4 regions of the Streptomyces sp. NPDC002825 genome follow, and region 4 is predicted to be linked to each of the others. Evidence: riboswitches for the same ligand, from Rfam matches in the RefSeq annotation. Region 4 holds a riboswitch; each other region holds the start of a gene.
The links. Region 4 has a riboswitch for cyclic di-AMP ahead of ABT041_RS05770 (LysM peptidoglycan-binding domain-containing protein). Riboswitches for the same ligand answer to the same signal wherever they lie in the genome.

Region 1: another riboswitch for cyclic di-AMP. It lies ahead of ABT041_RS22065 (M23 family metallopeptidase); the one in region 4 lies ahead of ABT041_RS05770 (LysM peptidoglycan-binding domain-containing protein).
Region 2: another riboswitch for cyclic di-AMP. It lies ahead of ABT041_RS20590 (M23 family metallopeptidase); the one in region 4 lies ahead of ABT041_RS05770 (LysM peptidoglycan-binding domain-containing protein).
Region 3: another riboswitch for cyclic di-AMP. It lies ahead of ABT041_RS18315 (M23 family metallopeptidase); the one in region 4 lies ahead of ABT041_RS05770 (LysM peptidoglycan-binding domain-containing protein).

The regions. Positions count from the first base shown of each region.
Region 1 is NZ_JBEOVH010000017.1:28,915-34,147, forward strand. It holds gene ABT041_RS22055 (HPr family phosphocarrier protein) at 153-434, shown strand; gene ABT041_RS22060 (GntR family transcriptional regulator) at 571-1,254, opposite strand; gene ABT041_RS22065 (M23 family metallopeptidase) at 1,446-2,216, opposite strand; cyclic di-AMP (ydaO/yuaA leader) riboswitch at 2,229-2,393, opposite strand; gene ABT041_RS22070 (M16 family metallopeptidase) at 2,594-3,961, opposite strand; gene ABT041_RS22075 (M16 family metallopeptidase) at 3,988-5,233, opposite strand, start outside.
Region 2 is NZ_JBEOVH010000015.1:78,186-83,418, reverse strand. It holds gene ABT041_RS20600 (SIMPL domain-containing protein) at 1-115, opposite strand, end outside; gene ABT041_RS20595 (SGNH/GDSL hydrolase family protein) at 555-1,346, opposite strand; gene ABT041_RS20590 (M23 family metallopeptidase) at 1,510-2,448, opposite strand; cyclic di-AMP (ydaO/yuaA leader) riboswitch at 2,451-2,625, opposite strand; gene ABT041_RS20585 (tyrosine-protein phosphatase) at 2,982-3,803, shown strand; gene ABT041_RS20580 (DUF6126 family protein) at 3,810-3,965, opposite strand; gene ABT041_RS20575 (helix-turn-helix domain-containing protein) at 3,999-4,628, opposite strand; gene ABT041_RS20570 (aspartate aminotransferase family protein) at 4,704-5,233, opposite strand, start outside.
Region 3 is NZ_JBEOVH010000013.1:20,921-26,153, reverse strand. It holds gene ABT041_RS18325 (MerR family transcriptional regulator) at 50-790, shown strand; gene ABT041_RS18320 (PP2C family protein-serine/threonine phosphatase) at 1,070-2,281, shown strand; cyclic di-AMP (ydaO/yuaA leader) riboswitch at 2,483-2,630, shown strand; gene ABT041_RS18315 (M23 family metallopeptidase) at 2,642-3,742, shown strand; gene ABT041_RS18310 (aldo/keto reductase) at 3,907-4,854, shown strand; gene ABT041_RS18305 (PrsW family intramembrane metalloprotease) at 4,861-5,233, opposite strand, start outside.
Region 4 is NZ_JBEOVH010000003.1:233,665-238,897, reverse strand. It holds gene ABT041_RS05780 (alpha/beta fold hydrolase) at 1-600, shown strand, start outside; gene ABT041_RS05775 (phosphoribosyltransferase family protein) at 721-2,025, shown strand; gene ABT041_RS05770 (LysM peptidoglycan-binding domain-containing protein) at 2,009-2,824, opposite strand; cyclic di-AMP (ydaO/yuaA leader) riboswitch at 2,829-2,984, opposite strand; gene ABT041_RS05765 (DUF6197 family protein) at 3,368-3,991, shown strand; gene ABT041_RS05760 (phosphocholine-specific phospholipase C) at 4,050-5,233, opposite strand, start outside.

The sequences.
Region 1 (5,233 bases), on a different contig from region 4:
GGGACGCAAGGTGTTGCAAGCTGGGGAGGGCCGACGGTCGGTCCGGTCCGGGCCGAAGGGTCGCCTCTTCCGGGCCGTAGGTCGGCGTGAGCACCGCGCAACCCGTGAGAGACTGGTCTAGACAACCCGCTTGAGACTTGAAGGGCAACACCATGGCTGAGCGCCGCGTCAACGTCGGCTGGGCCGAGGGCCTGCACGCCCGCCCCGCGTCCATCTTCGTCCGTGCCGCCACGGCTTCCGGCGTGCCGGTGACGATCGCCAAGTCCGACGGCACCCCCGTGAACGCCGCCTCCATGCTCGCGGTGCTCGGTCTGGGTGCGCAGGGCGGCGAGGAGATCGTTCTCGCTTCGGAGGCCGACGGCGCCGAGGCCGCGCTCGACCGCCTGGCGAAGCTGGTCGCCGAGGGCCTGGACGAGCTCCCCGAGACCGTCTGACCCCGACCCCCCGAACGGTGAATGGCCGTGCCCTCCGGAATTCCGGAGGGCACGGCCATTCGCATTTCCCTCGTCCTGTTTTCGGGCAGCACGAAAACCGCGGCGGAATACCTATTCTTTGTATACGGCGTGCATGTTAATTCCGGACACTCGCCGTGTTGACGGCATGTTGCGAAACCCTCACGCGGCCGCGCTCCGGGTTTTTGAGCCGGTGCAGCGGCATCGACCGCTCCGCGTGCAGCGCGGTCAGCGACCTCGCCCGCTCGGCGTCGCCGCGCGCCACCGCGTCCACGATCGCGCCGTGCTCGGCCCATGCCTCCACCGGCTGGGCGGGCTGGTCCACCACATACATCCAGGCGATCTTGTGCCGCAGCTGGGTGAGCAGCGCCGTCAGGGCCGGGCTGCCCGAGGCCTGCGCGAGCGTCTCGTGGAACCAGCCGCCGAGCGAGCGCAGATCCTCGCCCTGTCCGCGCCTGGCCCGCTCCTGCCCCAGCCTGACCAGGCCGCGCAGCACCTTGAGGTGCGCCTCGGTGCGCCGCTGCGCGGCCCGCGCGGCCCCGAGCGGTTCCAGCAGCGCCCGCATGTCGAGCAGATCGGCCGCCTCCTGCTCGGTCGGCTCGGCGACGTGGGCGCCCGCATGGCGGCGGGTGACGACGAAGCCCTCTGACTCCAGGGTGCGCAGCGCCTCGCGGACCGGGACGCGGGAGACCCCGTACCGGCGGGCGAGCTGCTCCTCCGTCAGCCGGCTGCCCCGCTCGTACACACCGGAGACGATGTCGTCCCGAATCGCCGTGCATACCGAGTGCGCGGGAATGCGCATGTCCGACCTCCGCTTTGGTCCGCGCGAGTCAATTCCGTCGGCGCCTGTTCTGCGCCCGATCTTCGACTCTATTGCAGCGCGCCGGAATTTCCGATGCCCCAGCGGAATCCATGGCCGTCTTTTGGTCAGCGAAAAGCCCCGGCTCAGTACGAGCCGGGGCTTTTGCGACGCGGTGCGCGGCCGGGGTCGGGTCAGACCTGGACGCCGCGGGCGCGGAGGTACGCGATGGGGTCGATGTCCGAGCCGTACTCGGGGCTCGTGCGCGCCTCGAAGTGGAGGTGCGGGCCGGTGGAGTTGCCGGTCGAGCCCGAGATGCCGATCTGCTGGCCCGGCTCGACGGTCTGGCCGACGTAGACCCCGATGGAGGAGAGGTGGCCGTACTGGGTGTACGTGCCGTCGTTCATCCGGATCACGATGTTGTTGCCGTACGCGCCGCCCCAGCCGGCCTCGACGACGGTGCCGGAGCCGACGGAGACGACCCGGGTGCCGTAGGCGGCGTGGAAGTCGATGCCGGAGTGGCTGCCGGAGGACCAGAGCGAGCCGCCGGTCTTGTAGCCGGTGGAGACGTACGAGCCGGCGACGGGGAGCTGGAAGGAGGCCAGGCGACGGCGCTCGGCCTCGCGGGCGGCGCGCTCGCGCTCGAGCCGGATCTCCTTGGCGCGGGCCTCGGCCTTGCGCTTCGCCTCGGCCTTGGCCTTCGCCTTGGCGATGGCCTCGACGGCCTCCTGCTCCTGGGCGGCGGCCTGGGCGTTGATCGGGTCGACGAGGGAGTCCTCGGTGATGACCTGGGTGAGGCCGGTGTCCTCGACGGAGTGCTTGTCCGTGTCGGCGGCGAGCGCCGGGGAGGCGAGGGTTCCGATGACGCCGGTGGTGGCGATGGTCGCGACGCCGGCGATGCCCGCGCTGCGGCGCGCCATCCGGCTCGGACCACGATGCTTCCCGGTGGCACGGGTGAACGCCATGGAGAGGCTGATCCTTTCCTTCCTTCTCGCCTACCGGGTTAGCTGACGGGTTCGGAGCAGGAAGGTCTCCTACGAGCCCCTCCGTCGAGACGAAGGCGCCCGATTCACCCCAGGGACTACGTGTGGGTCCCCGGCTCCCCAGGCTCGCGCCTGACGGGGACTCGGCGATGACTGTCCGATGCCGCGGGTGCGGCACGTGCAACTGACGAACAGCCGCACCGACGCTATGTCGATCGTCTTTCAATCACCAACCAGACACGCCTTTTGTAAGACATGCCACAGGGCAAACGATCACCCTTACCGACAATACGGACAAAGCGGAGGACCCCGACGAACTATGCCGTCGGGGCCCTCCTGTTGTCGTCTGCCGGCGGGAATCAGCCAGTCACGACGGTCACTTCACCGATGCCCAGAGCGCGCACCGGCTCCGCGACCTGCGCCGCGTCGCCGACGAGGACGGTGACGAGCCGGTCCACCGGGAAGGCGCTGACCACGGCGGCCGTCGCCTCGACCGTGCCGGTTTCGGCCAGGCGCGCGTACAACTGGGCCTGGAAGTCGTCCGGGAGGTGCTGCTCGACCTGGTCGGCGAGCGTCCCGGCGACGGAGGCGGCCGTCTCGTACTTGAGGGGCGCCACGCCCACCAGGTTCTGCACGGCGGTCTCGCGCTCGGCGTCGGTGAGGCCCTCGGCGGCGAGCGTGCGCAGCACCTTCCACAGGTCCTCAAGTGCCGGGCCCGTGTTGGGGGTGTCCACGGATCCGCTGATGGCGAGCATCGCGGCGCCGTTCCCCTCGGCGTCCGAGCGGAGCACCTGACCGAAGGCCCGCACGCCGTACGTGTAGCCCTTCTCCTCGCGCAGGACCCGGTCCAGACGCGAGGTCAGCGTGCCGCCGAGGCAGTACGTGCCGAGGACCTGGGCCGGCCAGACGCGGTCGTGCCGGTCGGGGCCGATCCGGCCGATGAGCAGCTGCGTCTGCACGGCGCCGGGACGGTCCACGATGACGACCCGTCCGGTGTCGTCGGCGGTGATCGGCGGCATCGGCAGCGGCTCGGCCGGCTCACCGGTCCAGGCGCCCAGCGTCTCGGCGAGGACCTTCTCCAGGTCGACGCCCGTCAGGTCGCCGACGACCACGGCGGTGGCCGTCGCGGGCCGGACGTGCGCCTCGAAGAAGGCACGGACGGCGGCGGCGTCGATCGCGGCGACGGTCTCCTCGGTGCCCTGGCGCGGCCGGGACATCCGGGACTCGGCCGGGAACAGCTCCTTGGAGAGCTGCTTCGCGGCACGACGGGCCGGGTTGGCCGTCTCGTGCGGGATCTCGTCGAGACGGTTGCGCACCAGGCGCTCGACCTCGGTGTCCAGGAACGCCGGGGCGATCAGGGCCTCGGAGAGCAGCCCGAGCGCCTTGGGCAGCCGGGAGACCGGGACCTCGAGGGAGACCCGTACGCCCGGGTGGTCGGCGTGCGCGTCGAGCGTGGCGCCGCAGCGCTCCAGCTCGGCCGCGAACTCCTCGGCGCTGTGCTGGTCGGTGCCCTCCGAGAGCGCGCGGGCCATGATGGTCGCGACACCGTCGAGACCGGCCGGCTCGGCGTCCAGCGGGGCGGGCAGGAAGATCTCCACGGCGACGACCTGCTGGCCGGGGCGGTGGCTGGTGAGCACGGTCAGACCGTTGTCCAGCTTCCCGCGGTCCGGGGCCGGGAAGGCCCACGGCTTCGCGGTGCCCGGCTGCGGCTGCGGGTGGAAGTCCATGCTCGTCAAAGACGCGGCGGCGTCGGTCACTGGTCCGCTCCCTCTTCGTCATCGCCGTCGGCGTGGTCGCTCTGCTCGGTCGCCAGGGGCTCGTAGACGAGCACCGCGCGGTTGTCGGGGCGCAGCTTGGCAGCGGCGACCTCACGCACCTCGTCGGCGGTGATCTCCAGGACGCGGTCGACGGCGGTAAGGGCGAGCTGCGGGTCGCCGAACAGCACGGCGAACCGGCACAGTTCGTCCGCGCGGCCCGCGACCGTGCCGAGCCGGTCCAGCCACTCGCGCTCCAACTGGGCCTGCGCGCGCTCCATCTCCTCGGGCGTGGGGCCCTCGGCGGCGAAACGGGCGAGCTCCTCGTCGACGGCCGCCTCGATCTGCGGGACGTCGACGCCACCGGAGGTCTTGACGTCCAGCCAGCCGAGCGAGGGCGCCCCGGCGAGCCGCAGCAGGCCGAAGCCGGCGGCGACGGCCGTACGGTCGCGGCGGACCAGACGGTTGTGCAGCCGGGAGGACTCCCCGCCGCCCAGGACCGTCAGGGCCAGGTCGGCGGCGTCGCACGCGCGCGTGCCGTCGTGCGGCAGCCGGTAGGCGGCCATCAGCGCACGCGCCGGGACCTCCTCCTCGACGACCTCGCGCAGCTGCTCGCCGATGACCTCGGGCAGCTCGCCGGAGCGCGGCTCGGGCTTGCCGTCGTGGGCGGGGATGGAGCCGAAGTACTTCTCGACCCAGGCGAGCGTCTGCACCGGGTCGATGTCGCCGACGACGGACAGCACGGCGTTGTTCGGGGCGTAGTACGTGCGGAAGAAGTTCCGCGCGTCCTCCAGGGTCGCCGCGTCCAGGTCGGCCATCGAGCCGATCGGCGTGTGGTGGTACGGGTGGCCCTCCGGGTAGGCGAGGGCGGTCAGCTTCTCGAAGGCCGTGCCGTACGGCACGTTGTCGTAGCGCTGGCGGCGCTCGTTCTTGACGACGTCCCGCTGGTTCTCCATGGACTCGTCGTCCAGGGCGGCGAGCAGCGAGCCCATGCGGTCGGCCTCCAGCCAGAGCGCGAGCTCCAGCTGGTGCGTGGGCATGGTCTCGAAGTAGTTGGTGCGCTCGAAGCTCGTCGTGCCGTTGAGCGAGCCGCCCGCACCCTGCACCAGCTCGAAGTGGCCGTTCCCGTGGACCTGCTTCGAGCCCTGGAACATCAGGTGCTCGAAGAGGTGGGCGAGGCCCGTGCGGCCCTTGACCTCGTGGCGCGAGCCGACGTCGTACCAGAGGCAGACCGCGGCGACCGGG
Region 2 (5,233 bases), on a different contig from region 4:
GCTCGGGCGCGGCGGCCAGGGCGGGGGCAGCCGTGCCGGCGAGGAGGCCGCCGAGCACGGCGGTGGCGGCGAGCAGACGGGCGGTACGGGCGGCACTGGGCCGGCGGATCGTCACAGGCGGTCCCTTCGGGGGGCGGGTGCCGGGGCTCCGGCGGGCACATCCCAGCACCCGGCGCCGCCGCGTCCCGCGCGCCACTCCTGACCGGCCGCCCCCTTCACCTCTCCGCACCAACCGCGCCGGGGCCGGGACCCCGGGGGCACGAGCCGGGGAACCCGTACGCCGGCCCGCACCGCGCCGCCCGAATCCCCGCGCCCGCCCGTTCGCCGTCCGCCGCTCGTGCACCGCGCCGCCCGAATCCCCGCGCCCGCCCGTTCGCCGTCCGCCGCTCGTGCACCGCGCCGCCCGAATCCCCGCGCCCGCCCCCTCGGCGCCCACCGCCCGTGGACCCTGCCGCCTGCACCCCCGCGACCGCCCCTCAGCCGTCCGCCGGCCGCCGACCGTCCGCCGCCGAGCCGCCCCCTCGGCGTTGCCGCCCGCGTCGCCGTACCGCCCCCTACAGCGGCATGAGGTCGGGGCGCTTCGCCTCGACGTGGTCGCCGGAACTCTCGCCGCGCAGCCGGCGCCCGATCCACGGCACCAGGTACTCCCTGGCCCAGTGGATGTCGTCGCGGCGCACCTCGAGCGTGCCGCGCGGCGGGACCGGCGGCCAGGGCTGGTCGGGGTCGGCGGGCACGGGCATGCCGAGGACCTGGGCGGCGCGCAGGGCGACGCGGGTGTGCCCCTCGGGCGAGAGGTGCAGCCGGTCGTCGTCCCAGGCGCGCCGGTCCTGGACGGACTTGAGCGACCACAGGTCGAGGACCGGGCAGTCGTAGCGGTCGGCGATGGCCCGGACGTGACCGTTGTACGTGGCGATCTTGCCGCGCAGGTGCTTGAGCAGGGTCACGCCGCGGGTGTCGAAGCCGGTGGTCACCATGACGGTGCCGACCGCGGAGGTCAGATCGGCGACGGCGCGCTCGAAGCGCTCGGCCACGTCGTCCGGGTCCGTCCCGGGGCGGATGATGTCGTTGCCGCCCGCGCAGAAGGTCACCAGGTCGGGGGCGAGTTCCTTCGCCCGGGGGACCTGTTCCGCCACGATCTGGTCGAGAAGGCGCCCGCGTACGGCCAGGTTGGCGTAGCGGAAGTCGTTCTCCGGCAGCTGGTCGGCGAGCAGGACCGCGAAGCGGTCCGCCCAGCCGACGTACGTCCCGTCGGGCCCGGGGTCTCCGACGCCCTCGGTGAAGCTGTCACCGATCGCCGCGTACGACCCGAATGCGTTCTTGTCTGTTGATCTCGAATCGTCTGCCACGGGAGCACATCCTTCCCCTTCGGATGTGACCTACGCGACCGTAAGGAGGGGTTGACGGCGGGTGACATATGCCACCGATAAAGATTCCGCCAAGCCGGAATACGCCGGAGGCCCGGCACGTGCGTGCCGGACCTCCTGACGTCGAAAGCGTGCTGACATGATGTCAGATGCTGACGCCGTGCGACCGCAGGGCGGCCAGCGGGTCGATGTCGGAGCCGTACTCCGGCCCGGTGCGCATCTCGAAGTGCAGGTGCGGGCCGGTGACGTTGCCGGTCGCGCCGGAGAGGCCGATCTGCTGTCCGCCGGTGACGGTCTGGCCGGCGGAGACGGAGATGGAGGAGAGGTGGGCGTACTGCGAGAAGGTGCCGTCGGCGTGCTGGATGACGACCTGGTTGCCGTACGCGCCGCCGTCGCCGGCGGAGTAGACGGTGCCGGGGCCGACCGCGACGACGGTGGTGCCGGTGGAGGCGATGAAGTCGACGCCGGTGTGGTAGCCGGAGGACCACATGGAGCCCGAGGCGCGGTACGGGGTGGAGATGCCGCCGTTGACGGGGACGACCCAGCCGGAGGACGAGGTCGTGCCGGTCGAGGCGGAGGACGACGAAGAGGAGGAGGTGGTGGCGGCCGGGGCCGAGGAGCGCTCGCTGCTGCGGGAGGCGCGCGGGGTGTCGCCGTTCTTGCCGGAGCCCTGCGTGCTCTTGTGCGTGGCCTTCGCGTGGGCCTTCGCGGTGCTCTTGCCGCCGAGGGTGAGCTTCATGCCGGGCAGGATCAGCGAGGGGTTCTCGCCGATGACCTGGCGGTTGTCCTTGTAGAGCTTCTGCCAGCCGCCCGCGAGGTGGTGCTCGGCGGCGATCTTCGACAGGTAGTCGCCGCGGACCACGGAGTACGTCTTCGGCGCGGCCTTCGCCTGGGCGGCGGGGGCGGTCTTCACCTGGGCGACGGCCTGGGCGGGAGCGGCGGCGGGGGCGGCCTGCTCGGCGGCGTGGGCGCCGGTGGCTCCGAGGAGCGGGAGGGCGACGACGGCGCCGCCGGTGCCGGCGGCGGCGATACCACGGGTCAGGCGGTTGGCCTTGGGGCGGCGGTGCTTACCCTTCGCGGGCATGGCGAATTCCTCTCCGTCGCCTGCGAGGTGAGCTGTCGGGTTCGGACTGGAGATGTCCGGTCGCGTTCTCACACGACTTCACCCCTAGCCGTCCTTCTTCGAGGGATCGGCGTACTTACCTGGGTCCCCCGCTCCTGCCTCGTACGGGTGAGTGCGGATTCCGGGCGGTGGCAGGATTCGGCGGTCCGACCGGAGTGAGCGCGACGCTAGACGAGGGGGGTCGGCGTGAACAAGCCACGATTTTCAAGGATTCGCGGATCTCTTGATATTCGGCCGGAATTCCGGTCACCCTCCGTGGATGACGCTCCCTCGATCTCCTTTTCCCCGGGGGTATTTGGAAAAGACGATCAGGCACGGTCCGTCACGGTTATGACGCTGCTCACGCGCCGTTCCCCATCTCCCCTACAACCGGGGCGGGTTACCCCTAACGCCTCAATACGGACAGATCACCCATTCCCGTCCGAGGGGGTGCGTGTTCCCGCCCCCACCCGAGATGATTGCCCCAGGAACCGATCTACAGAACAGGAGCAGCCGTGACGCAGCAGCTGCCGCAGACCCCGCCCGCCGGAGCCGACGAGCCCGAGCTGACGGAGGTCCGCAACTTCCGGGACGTGGGCGGCCTGCCGACGACGGACGGGCGCGCGGTCCGCCCCGGCCGCCTCTTCCGCAGCGGCCACCTCGCGCACGCGACGGAGGAGGACGCCGCCTTCCTCGCCTCGCTGGGCCTGCACACCGTCTTCGACTTCCGCAACGACGCGGACCGGAGGATCGAGGGCGCGGACGTCGAGCTGCCCGGCGTGCGGAACGTGAACATACCGCTCAACGACCCGGCCGACGGCAAGGAGTTCTGGCGGCTGGTGCGCGAGGGCGAGATCGCGCAGCTGCGGGAGATCCTCGGCGACGGCAAGGCCGCCGCCCGGATGTCCGATTCGTACCGCAAGAACGTGCTTGAGCGGACCGAGGAGCACAGCCGGCTCCTGCACTCCATGGCGGACGAGAGCGTCCCGGCCCTGCTGCACTGCGCGGCGGGCAAGGACCGGGCCGGGGTCGCCATCGCGATCACCCTGCTCGCGGTCGGGGTCGAGCGGGAGGCCATCGAGGCGGACTACGTGAAGTCGAACGCCCCGCACCGCCGCTACAAGGTGCGCCGCAGCTCCACCTCCCCGGACGCGATGTCGCCCGAGGTGATGGAGCTGCTCAGCCCGCTCTTCGACGCGCGGGTGGAGTATCTGCGGGCCGCCTTCGACACGATCGAGACGACCTGGGGCTCGGTGGACGCCTACCTCTCCGAGGGCCTGAAGCTGGCCCCGGAGACCCGCGAGCGGCTGCGGGAGCGGTTCCTCACCGAGGCGTAGCCCCGGCTACTGGTTCTGCCCGCCCAGCATGAAGAGCAGGTAGAGGAAGCCGGCGAAGAGGTGGCCGGCGATCAGGTAGGCGAAGAGGCGGAGCACGAGCCCCTTGGGGAACTTGCCTTCACCGCGCTCCTCGCCGGTGACCGGTACGGACTTCTCGGACATGTCGGTCCTTTCCTGAGGAATCGTCATGGAACGTCAGCGCCGGTGCGGGGTCCCGTCGCCGAGGCACAGCTCGGCGACGGGGCTCTGCATCAGGGTGTGGACGAAGAGCAGCTCGGCCCCACCGGGGGTGGCGGCGCCGATCCGGTGCGGGGTGAGCGAGTCGAAGTGCGCACTGTCCCCGGGGTCGAGGACGTGGACGACCTCGCCGAGCGCGAGCCGCACCCGCCCCTCCAGGACGTGGATCCACTCCTCGCCGGGGTGGACCCGCACGATGTCGGCCCGGGTGGCGTACGGCACGTGGACCCGCAGGCACTGCAGGGCGCGCCCGGCGCCGCCCGCCTGGCGGTAGATCCAGCCGTCGGCCTCGACGGGTTCGGAGCGGTCGGCCCGGACGACCGGATCACGCTCGGGGGGCGTCTCGCCGAGGAGCTCGGAGACCGTCGTACCGTAGATACGGGACAGGGCGAGCAGCATCGGCAGCGAGGGCTGCCGGTTCCCGGTCTCCAGGCGCGACAGGTGCGCCGGGGAGAGGCCGGCCCGCTGGGCGGCGGCCTCCAGGGTGAGTCCCCGGCGGCGGCGCAGGGCCCGCAGCTGGGGGGCGACGTCGGGCAGGACGCCGACGGTGGCGGGGTCCGGGGAGGTCTCCCCGGGGACGTGGTCCATGCGTCCATTCCGCCAGGATCGTGCCTCTGAGGCAACTTTATTGCCTCAGAGGCAAAACCCCGGGACCCGATCCGGTCAGCGCTGCGCGACCGCCTGCTTGACCAGCGTCTTTCCGAAGTCCCACATCAGCCCGCCACCGCCGTGGGCGTCGTCCATGACGGCGGTGAAGGCGGTGACGAACCGGTCCACGTCCGCCTCGTCGATGACCAGCGGCGGGATCAGCTTGATCACCTCCAGATGGTCCCCGGAGACCTGCGTGAGGATCCGGTGCCGCTGGAGCAGCGGGACGACGACCATCTGGGCGAAGAGGCCCTTGCGGGCCGCCTGGAGCATCGTCCAGCGCCCGCGCAGCCCGAGCGAGGAGGGCCGCCCGAACTCGATCCCGATCATCAGGCCGCGCCCGCGGATCTCGTGCAGCAGCTCGTACCGCGGCACGAGCTCCTTCAGCCGGTCCGAGAGCAGCTCGCCGATCCGGCGCGCGTGCGCGACGGTGCCCTCGTCCTCCATGACGGAGAGGACGGCGAGCCCCGCGGCCATGGCCTGGGCGTTCGACCCGAAGCTCGCCGAGTGGACCAGGACCCGGTCCATCGACGAGTAGACCTTCT
Region 3 (5,233 bases), on a different contig from region 4:
TCTTTCTGCGCTTGACCTTTACGCAACGTCAAGATTTAGCGTTCCCGGCATGGAGTGGTCGATCCAGGAGATCGCCAAGAAGGCCGGCACCACCAGCCGCACCCTCCGCCACTACGGGGAGCGCGGACTGCTGGAACCGAGCCGGATCGGCGCGAACGGTTACCGGTACTACGACCAGGCGGCGCTCGTGCGGCTGCAGCGGATCCTGCTGCTGCGCGAGCTGGGGCTCTCGCTGCCCGCCATCGCCGAGGTCCTGGCAGGTCAGCGGGACACGTCCGCCGCCCTGCGCACCCATCTCGCCCTCCTGGAGCAGGAGCGAGAGCGCATCGGACGCCAGATCGCGTCGGTGCGGACCACTCTGCGGAAGACCGAGGAGGGAGAGGAACTCATGGCCGAGGAAGTGTTCGACGGTTTCGACCACACGCGGTACGAGGAGGAGGTCAGCGAGCGCTGGGGTCGCGAGGCGTACGAGAAGGGCGACCGCTGGTGGCGCTCGCTCAGTGACGAGGAGAAGAAGGCGTTCATGGCCGAGCAGGCCGGCGTCGCCCGTGAGTTCGCGCGGGCGGCCCGGGAGGGCCTGGCCGCAGACAGCGAGGAGGTGCAGGCGATCGCCCGGCGCCAGGTCGCGTGGCTGTCGACGACCACGACGCCGAGCAGGGAGTACCTGATCGGGCTCGGGCAGATGTACGTCGACGACCCCCGCTTCACCGCGAACTTCGACCGGCACGGCGAGGGCACCGCGATCCTCGTCCGGGACGCGATGAAGGTGTACGCCGAGCGGAACTTCTGACGGGCGTCGGGAGCGCGTGCGCCGGGCGGAACTTCTGACGGGGGTTGGGAGGCGTGCGCCGGGCGGAACTTCTGACGGGGGTCGGGAGCGTGTGCGCCGGGCGGAACTTCTGACGGGGGTCGGGCGTCGGGAGCGCGGCTGCGAAGGGTTCGGCCCCGGGTGCCGGGCCGGCCTCGTACGCCACTCGGCCCCGTGGGAGTCGCCTCACCGTCCCGCGGCGGCCACCCTGGGAGGGCGCGGTGCGGACCGCGGCCGGTCGGACCGGGCAGGAGAGCACAGGTGGGGCACCCCCTAGGAGCGGCGGGCGGAGGACGGCGGGGCGGCGGGGGCCGTCCCGCGTACGGCGGCGCCCGGCGGTTCATCCGCGCGCTGCCCCCGCTGGTCATCGTGGGCGGTGTCGTCTTCGACGTGTTGACCCCGCCCGAGTACACGGCGGCGCCGCTCTTCTCCGCAGCCCCGTTGATCGCCGCGCCCTTCTTCTCCACGCTGACCACCCTGCTCACCGGGATCGCGGCCGTCCTCGCCTCCGTCGGACTGCACGTCTACAACGGCACCACCGACGAGATCCCGGCCCTCACCGAGACCCTGACCGTCGCCACCGTCTCGGCGCTCGCCCTCCTCATCAACCGGGTCGTGCGCCGCAGCGGCGAGCGGCTCGCCTCGGCGCGGGTCATCGCGGAGACCGCGCAGAAGGCGGTGCTGCCGATGCCCGCCGAGCGGATCGGCGGGCTGCAGTGCGCGGCGCGGTACGAGGCGGCGCAGGCGGACGCGTTCATCGGCGGCGACCTCTTCGCCGTCCAGGACACCCCGCACGGGGTGCGGCTGGTGGTCGGGGACGTCCGGGGCAAGGGGATGGACGCGGTCGAGGCCGTCGCCGTGGTCATCGGGGCCTTCCGGGAGGCGGCCGAGCAGGAGCGGAGCCTGGAGGGCGTGGCGCAGCGCCTCGAACGGGCGCTGGCCCGGGAGGGCACCCGGCGGGACGGGCTCGACGCCTTCGAGGGGTTCACCACGGCCGTCCTGGCCGAGATCCCGCGCGGTGACGGGAGCGGGGCCTTCGACGGTTTCGTGCGGGTCGTCAACCGCGGGCACCCGCCGCCGCTGATGCTGTACGCGGACGGGCGGGTGGACACGCTGGAGCCGGGCGAGGCGGCGCTGCCGCTCGGCATGGGGGAACTGGCGGCGTGGCCGGACCGGGCCGAGGCCCGGCCCTTCCCGCCGGGCGCGACGCTGCTCTTCTACACGGACGGCCTCTCGGAGGCGCGGGACGCGCGGGGCGTCTTCTACGATCCGGCGGCGCGGCTCGCCGGGCGGATCTTCCCGGGGCCCGAGGAACTGCTCGACGCGCTCGTGGACGACGTACGGCTCCACACGGGCGGCGGGGCGACCGACGACATGGCGCTGCTCGCGGTGAGCCGCCCGGCGACGGGGCAGCCCGAGCGGCGCCGGACGATGCCGGTGGTGCCGCCGGACGGCTCCGGTCACCCGGTGTAGTCGAGGGGTGTCACTGCGATAACAATTGACTTAACGTCAGATCGCGAGTGTTTGGCGGTCTCTGTCTGAACGGGGGTCAAGTCGGGCGATTACCTCTCAATTCAATGAATGATCAAGAGCAACGGCTTGGAATCGGGACCCCCTGTCTATTAACGTTCGATAACGCAGCGCGGTCGTCCCAGCCGTCGCAAGAGGCGGCACCGTGCGCACGCGCCGAATCCTGAAAAGGAACCGGGGAACCACCACTTGGGGTGAATCGGGCCCCTTCGCACTCGTGCGAGCGAGCCCGTAGGAGACCTTCCTGCTCCGAACCCGTCAGCTAACCCGGTAGGCGAGACGGAAGGAAAGGAGCGCGCCCCCGTGGCGTCCAACACCCCCGCACCCGAAGCCCCCTTCGATGCCTTCGGTGGCGGTGCGGGTCCCGCCGCTCCGGACACCGAGTGGAACCCCACCGAGGGCTCCCTCCGCGCCGAGAGCCGCTCCGGCGGCCGGCACCGGGTCGTCAAGCAGCGCTCCAACTTCGCCCGCTCCTCCACCGTCCTCGGCGTCGGCGTGATCGCGGCCGTCGGCGCGGGCGGCCTCGCCACCGCGCAGGACAAGCCCCCGGTGGCCATATCGCTGCCGGACCTCCCCGACCTGAACCTCCCGGACGCCCACGACCTCCCCGGCGTCGGCGACCTCCTCCCCGAGGAGCACAGCGAGCCCGTCTCCGAGGCCCGCGCCAACCCGAACCCGCTCACCGCCGCCACCTACACCACCACGGCCGACGAGAGCACCCAGCAGGCCGCCGCCCCCGCCGCGGGCGAGGCCCTGCGCGCCCGCATCCTCCAGCAGGCCGAGCAGCAGCAGGCCTCCGCCGACGCCGCCGAGCTCGCCGCGGCCGAGAAGGCGGCGGCCGAGAAGGCCGCCGCGGAGGCCGCGGCCAAGGAAGCGGCCGCGGAGAAGGCCGCCGCCGAGGCGGAGGCGGAAGCCAAGGCGAAGGCGGAGGCGGAAGCCAAGGCCAAGGCGGAGGCGGAGGCCGCCGCGAAGGCCGAGGCCGAGCGTCTCGCCCAGCTCGCCGCCAGCTACTCGCTGCCGGTCTCTTCGTACACCCTCACCGCCACCTACATGCAGGCCGGCTCGATGTGGTCCTCCGGCTACCACACCGGCCTCGACTTCGCGGCCCCCACGGGCACCCCGCTCAAGGCGGTCCACGGAGCGACGGTCAAGTCGGCGGGCTGGTCCGGCTCCTACGGCTACCGGATCGTCCTGGAGCTGGAGGACGGCACCGAGGTCTGGTACTGCCACCTCTCGTCCATGCTGGTCAGCGCCGGCCAGACCGTCAGCACCGGCGAGACCATCGGCCGCGTCGGCGCCACCGGCAACGTCACCGGCGCCCACCTCCACATGGAGGTCCACACCGCCGGCGGCGACGGCATCGACCCGGCGGCCTGGCTCCGCTCGAAGGGCCTGTCGCTCTGATCCCGGAGCGCTGATCCCGGCGCTCTGATCCGGCGCTCTGATCCGGAGCGCTGGATCCCGGTGTGCTGGATCCCGGTGTTCTGATCCTGCGGCACCCATCCCCGGGACGCTGATCCCGGCGCTCGTACGGAATAGGCCCGGCGGCGGAGACGGTTGATCACCGCATGACTTCTCTCCGCACGCTGGGCAGCTCCGACCTGCACGTCTTCCCCGTGGCCCTGGGCGGCAACGTCTTCGGCTGGACCGCCGACGAGGAACAGTCCTTCGCCGTCCTCGACGCCTACGCCGCCGCAGGGGGCAACTTCGTCGACTCCGCCGACGTCTACTCCGCCTGGGCCGAGGGCAACGAGGGCGGCGAGTCCGAGACCGTCATCGGCCGCTGGCTCGCCTCCCGGGGCAACCGCTCCGACATCGTCGTCGCCACCAAGGTCGGCGCCCACCCCCGCTTCAAGGGCCTCTCCGCCACCACCATCAAGGCGGGCGCGGAGGAGTCCCTGCGCCGCCTCGGCACCGACCACATCGACCTCTACTACACGCACTTCGACGACGAGTCCGTCCCGGTCGAGGAGATCGTCACCGCCCTCGACCAGCTGGTGAAGGACGGCAAGGTGCGGGCCGTCGCCGCCTCCAACATCTCCCCGGAGCGGCTGCGCGCCTCCCTCGACTTCGCCGAGGCCGAGGGCCTCACCCGGTACGTCGCCCTCCAGCCGCACTACAACCTGGTCTCCCGCGACACCTACGAGGGCCCGCTCCTGGAGACCGTCGAGCGGGCCGGGCTCTCGGCCGTCCCGTACTACGGGCTCGCGGCCGGCTTCCTCACCGGCAAGTACCGCCCCGGCACCACCGTCGACAGCGTCCGCGCCTCCGGTGCCGCCGGGCACCTGGACACCGAGCGGGGCCGGGCCGTGCTCTCCGCCCTCGACACGGTCGCCGAGGCGCACGAGGCGGAGCTCGCCACCGTCGCCCTCGCCTGGCTCGCCGCCCGGCCGACCGTCGCCGCGCCGATCGCCTCGGCCCGCACGGTCGAACAGCTCCCGGCCCTCGTGGCCGCCGCCGACCTGAAGCTGACGGAGGCCGAAGTCGAGCTCCTCACCAAGGCCTCGGCGGTCTAGCCCGAGCTAACTCCTGTACGGGTTGTAGCCGTCGTAGTCCAGGTACTGCGGCGGCGCCCAGGCCCGGCCCGTCGCCCGCGCCGCGTACGTGAGGGCCGGGGAGGCGACCGCGCGGCGCTGCCACAGGTGGTGCAGCAGCTCCTGCTCCCGGGCCGGGAAATCGGGTCCCGCCGTGCCGCGCCTGGCCCGGTCCCGCAGGAACGCCAGGGTCGTCGCGAACGACTCGTACTCGCCGACCGCCTGCGCGGCCGGCCGGCCGTACGTCCGGGCGGCGAACGAGCGGGCCATCTGCCGGGCGCGCATCGAGGACAGCGCGAGCGGCTCGGTCGGGGCGAGCCAGCCGGCCGCCGCGTACGCCGGGAGCTCCCCGGATATCGTG
Region 4 (5,233 bases):
GCGCTCGACCTCGCGGGCGCCTACACGATGGAGGAGGTCGCGGCCGACGCCCTGGCGGTCGCCGACGACCTCGGCTGGGACTCCTTCTCCGTCATCGGCCACTCCATGGGCGGCAAGGCGGCCCAGCTGATGCTCCTCGACGCGCCCGACCGGATCCGTTCGATCATCGGCGTCTCACCGGTCTCCGCCGCCGGCTTCCCGCTCGACGGGGAGACCTGGGAGCTCTTCGCCGGAGCCGCCGACGAACCGGCCAACCGGCGCGCGATCATCGACAACACCACCGGCGGCCGCTACGACGACGCCTGGCTCAGCGGCCTGGTGGACCGTTCCGTCACGCGCTCCTCCGCCCCGGCCTTCCGCGCCTACCTGGACTCCTGGTCCCGCACCGACTTCCACGAGCGCGTCCGCGACAACCCCGTACCCGTCCTGCTCGTCGTCGGCGCCCACGACCCCGCCCTCGGCAGCGAGGCGATGGAGGCCACCTGGCTGCGCTGGTACCCGAACGCGCGTCTCGAAGTACTCAAGGACGCCGGGCACTACGCCCCCGAGGAGACCCCGCAGGCCCTCGCCGAGGCGATCGAGGCCTTTCTCGGAGCCTGAGGGCGGCGTCGGACCCCGTCGACCGGGGACGCGCCCGACTACCCTGGAGAGACGGGCAGGGGACGGGGCACACCGTTCCTCCCCGGGGCCCGAGCCGCGCAGGCGGAAGGGCGGCGGACCATGTTCTTCAGCGATCGCACGGACGCGGGGCGGCAGCTGGCCCCCCTCCTCGACCACCTCAAGGGCCATGACGTCGTGGTCCTCGGGCTGCCACGGGGCGGCGTCCCGGTGGCGGCGGAGGTGGCCGACGCCCTCGACGCGCCGCTCGACATCTGTCTCGTGCGGAAGCTCGGGGTGCCCTATCAGCCGGAGCTCGCGATGGGCGCCCTGGGCGAGGGTGGCGTGCGGGTGCTCAACGAGCGGGTGCTGCAGGAGGCCCGGGTGGGCGAGCGTGATCTCGCCGCGGTGGAGGAGCGGGAGCACGCCGAGCTCGAGCAGCGCGCCCAGCGTTACCGGGGCAGCCGGCCGTCCGTACCCCTCGAAGGGCGGACGGTCGTCGTGGTCGACGACGGGCTGGCCACCGGGGCCACGGCGCTGGCGGCCTGCCGGGTGGTACGGGCGCGGGGCGCGGCCCGGATCGTCCTCGCGGTCCCGGTGGCGCCGCGTGGCTGGACGGCCCGCCTCGGCGGTGAGGCCGATGAGACCGTCAGCGTGCACGCGCCGGAGCTGTTCTTCGCGATCGGGCAGTTCTACCAGGACTTCTCGCAGACCCCGGATGCCGAGGTCATCGAGTGCCTGGACCGGAACAGGGCCGGGCGGGACCCCGTCGTGCGGGACACGGACGTCCGGATCCCGGTCGGCGGGGTCACCCTGGGCGGGCGCCTCGCGGTGCCCGAGGGCGCGCGCGGCATCGTCCTGTTCGCGCACGGCAGCGGCAGCAGCCGCCACAGCCCGCGGAACCGGGCCGTCGCCGAGGCACTCAACCGGGCGGGCCTGGGGACGCTGCTCTTCGACCTGCTGACCGAGTCGGAGGCGACCGACCGGGCGCATGTCTTCGACACCCCGCTCCTGGCGGGGCGGCTCGCCGGGGCCACGGAGTGGCTGGCCGCGCGGCCCGAGAGCACCGGGCTGCCGTTCGGGTACTTCGGCGCGAGCACGGGCGCGGCCGCCGCGCTGTGGGCGGCGGGCGATCCCGCGTCCCCGGTGAGCGCCGTCGTCTCACGCGGCGGCCGGCCGGACCTCGCGGCCGAGCACCTGGCGCGGGTGCGCGCCCCGACGCTCCTGGTGGTGGGCGGCGCGGACGCGCTGGTCCTGGACCTCAACAGGCGGGCCCAGGCGCTGCTGCGCTGTGAGAACCGGCTCTCCGTGGTGGGCGGCGCCGGCCACCTCTTCGAGGAGCCGGGTGCCCTGGAGGAGGTGGCGGACCTCGCCACCTCCTGGTTCCAGGAGCACTTCCGGGGAAAGGGGATCAGTACGCCGAGTTGACGTTGTCGATGGAGCCGTAGCGGTCGGCCGCGTAGTTGCAGGCGGCGGTGATGTTGGCGACCGGGTCGAACAGGTCCATGGACGTGCCGGGCACGTGGTAGGCGAGGAACGTCGGCTCGATGACCTGGAGCAGGCCCTTCGAGGGGGTGCCGGCGGCGGCGTTGGAGTCCCAGAGGTTGATGGCCTGGGGGTTTCCGGAGGACTCCCGCATGACGTTGCGCAGGATCCCGTCGTAGGTGCCGGGGATGCCGTGCTGACCCATGATGGCCAGCGACTCCCGGATCCAGCCGTCGAGGTTGTCGGCGTAGTTGGTGGCGGCGATCGGGGCGGCCTTGGCGACGGCAGGGGCGGCCGCGGCGGCGGAGGAGCCCTTGCCGGTGGAGACGGCGGACTTCTTGGCCTTGGCCTTCGCGGGAGCTGCCTTCGCGGAATCCCGACGAATCGTCAGTTCGATGCCGGGGCGAATGAGTGACGGATTGTCACCCACGACGCTCTTGTTGGCACGGTAAAGGCTCTTCCAGCCGCCCTGAATTCCCTTCTTGTGGGCGATCAGGGAAAGCGAGTCGCCGCTCACCACGGTGTACGTCTGCGCGGCGGCGGGTGCCTTGGCCGCGGCCGGCGCGGCCGGGGCGGCAAGAGTCTGCGGGGCGATCTGCGGGGCGCCGGAGACGGGCGCCGCGCCGGCGACGGCCGGGGCGATCAGCGGCAGGGTCAGGGCGGCGCCACCGGTGCCGACCAGGGCGAGGCCGCGGGAGACGGGGCTGCGGCGGGGGCGGCGGTGCTTACCGTGAGCAGGCATGACGGTGTCCTCTCCGGCGCCTGCGGGGTGAGCTGTCGGGTTCGGACGGGAGATGTCCGGCCGCGCGCACGCGGCTTCACCCCGAGCCGTTCCGGATTCCGGACCGGCGTATTCGTGGGTCCCCCGCTCCTGCCGTCGGGTGAAAAGGGAGGTTTAACGAGCGGCGGCAGGATTGGGCGTTCCGCTCGAATGGAGGTGACCGTAGGCCAGTAATGCGACGGATAACAAGAGGAGTGGATGCCGTGCGCCGGGTAATGGATCAATGAATTCGGTCGATTCATGATCGATGCCGTGCCGTGGGTGTCGAACTTCCTTGTCCGGTACGGGGTGGAGGAAGGCGCCGCCGAGCGGTCGGGTCGCATAAGTGAGTCGCGTCACCCGGAGAGTAATGTCCGAATTTGGGCTCTAATTCCGGGGTGGGTAATTCGGGGTGAAATCCCCGCGATGGGGCGTTCGGGGGGGCGACTCACCGGCTCGGAGTAAAAGTGGCAAAACCGACATTTGTCTTGAAAGATGGAGGCAGTCGACCCAGGAGTCACGTCCATGCCGCCTTCCCCCTCCCTGCTCAGCCGTGCCGACACCCCGGACGCCCTCGATGCCCTCGACCGCGAGGCGGCCGCTCTCTTCGAGAGCGCCACCTGGCAGCGGATCGTCACGGACTGGCCCGCCCCGGACGCGTCCCCGCCGGCGGAGGACGGCTGGCGGCAGCTGCTCAGCGTGCCGGTGGACCGGCTCGTGGCCGACGCGCTCGCCGCCCTGCCCCCGGCGCTGCCCGTCGAGCGCCGTCTTCCCGGCCGTCTGGGAGCCGTGCTGCCGGACCGGCTGCATGCCTGGCGCCGCATCGGGCAGGCCGAGCTGCGGCCCTCGGTCCACCTCGGCTACGCGCGCCTGGTGCTGACGGAGTGGGGCTGGCAGAACGCCCCGTACAAGCTGCGGGACGCGCGCGGCGCCCGGTGTGTCTGCGGTGCGCTGCTCGCGGCCCACCGGCTCGGCTACGGCGGTACGGACACCATGAACGAGGCGGCCGCCTGGATCATGACCGAGTTGCGCTCGCGCGGGTGGCAGGGGCTGATCGGGCCGTGGAACCGCGCCCCCGGCCGCACGGCCGCCCACGCGGTGGCCCTCCTCGACGCCACGATCCGCCGCGCCGCGCACGCCGGCCGCTGACAGGAAGGCCGCGTGCCGGGCGGCGGGATGGCCGCCGCCCGGCACGCGGGGGAGTGGCTCAGCCGCTGACGCTCGCGGCGCCGGTCTCGATGTGCCCGGTGTACCGGCGCGACCAGGTGCCGTCGATGTCGGCGGAGACGGTGAAGTCGTACCAGCCGCCGTTGTACGCCACCGCGTTGAAGAAGTCCTCGCGGCTGGAGTTCGCCGGCACGGTGTACGTCCACGGGCCGTCCGAACGGTAGGCGTTCGAGCGGATGGTGAAGGTGACGGGACCGGCCGAGGTGTTCGTCATCTTGAACCACAGGGCCGTCTTGCCCGTCCCGGCCTCGGGCGCGAACCGGGCGGCCACCTCGACGGCCTTGCCCGCCTTGGAGGCGTCCCCGATGAACCGCCGGAGGAAGCGGTTGGGGCCCATCATCGAGATGTCGTACTTCCCCGAGCCCGAGCCGAGGCCGATGTTGAAGTAGTCCGTGGCCGTGTCGCCGGGGTCGACGGTGTACTGCCAGGCGGCCGTGTCCCGGTACTGGTGCGGGTGGATCGAGAAGTGCGCCGAGCGCTTGGCCTCCGCGCCCTGGTTGGTCATCGAGAACCAGGCCAGGATCTTGCCCGCGGCGCCGAACTCGAACCGGTCGAGGTTGCCGTTGACCTGGTACGGCAGGGCACGCGCCGGCCGGGTGCCGGGCTCCTGGGCGGGCAGCGCGTTGTTCTGCGGCGCCGGGTTCGGCAGCGGGCCGCAGGTGGCCTGCCCGATCACCTTCGCCGTCGACGGGAGGCCCGCGGGAACTCCGTACACCGGGTTGGCGAAGTCGAAGACCCCGGTGAGATCGCCCGTGACCTTCCGCCGCCAGGCGCTGATGTTGGGGCAGGTGGCCGGCGTGCCGAGCGCCGCCGTCCAGGTTTCCATGAAGCGCAGCACGGAGGTGTGGTCGAAGACCTCGGAGCTCACCCAGCCGCCGCGGGTCCACGGGGACATGACAATCATCGGGACGCGGAAGCCCAGTCCGATCGGCACGCCGTCGAGGTACTCGCCCGCGGTCCCCGGAGGGGCGACCGGGGGCGGCACGTGGTCGAAGAAGCCGTCGTTCTCGTCGTAGTTGAGGAACAGCACCGTGGAGTCGAAGACCTCGGCGTTCGCGGCCAGTGCGCGGTAGACGAGGTCGACGAAGTGGGCGCCGTCCCCCGGAGGGGCGTACGGGTGCTCCGAGAAGGCCTCGCTCGCGACCACCCACGACACCTGCGGCA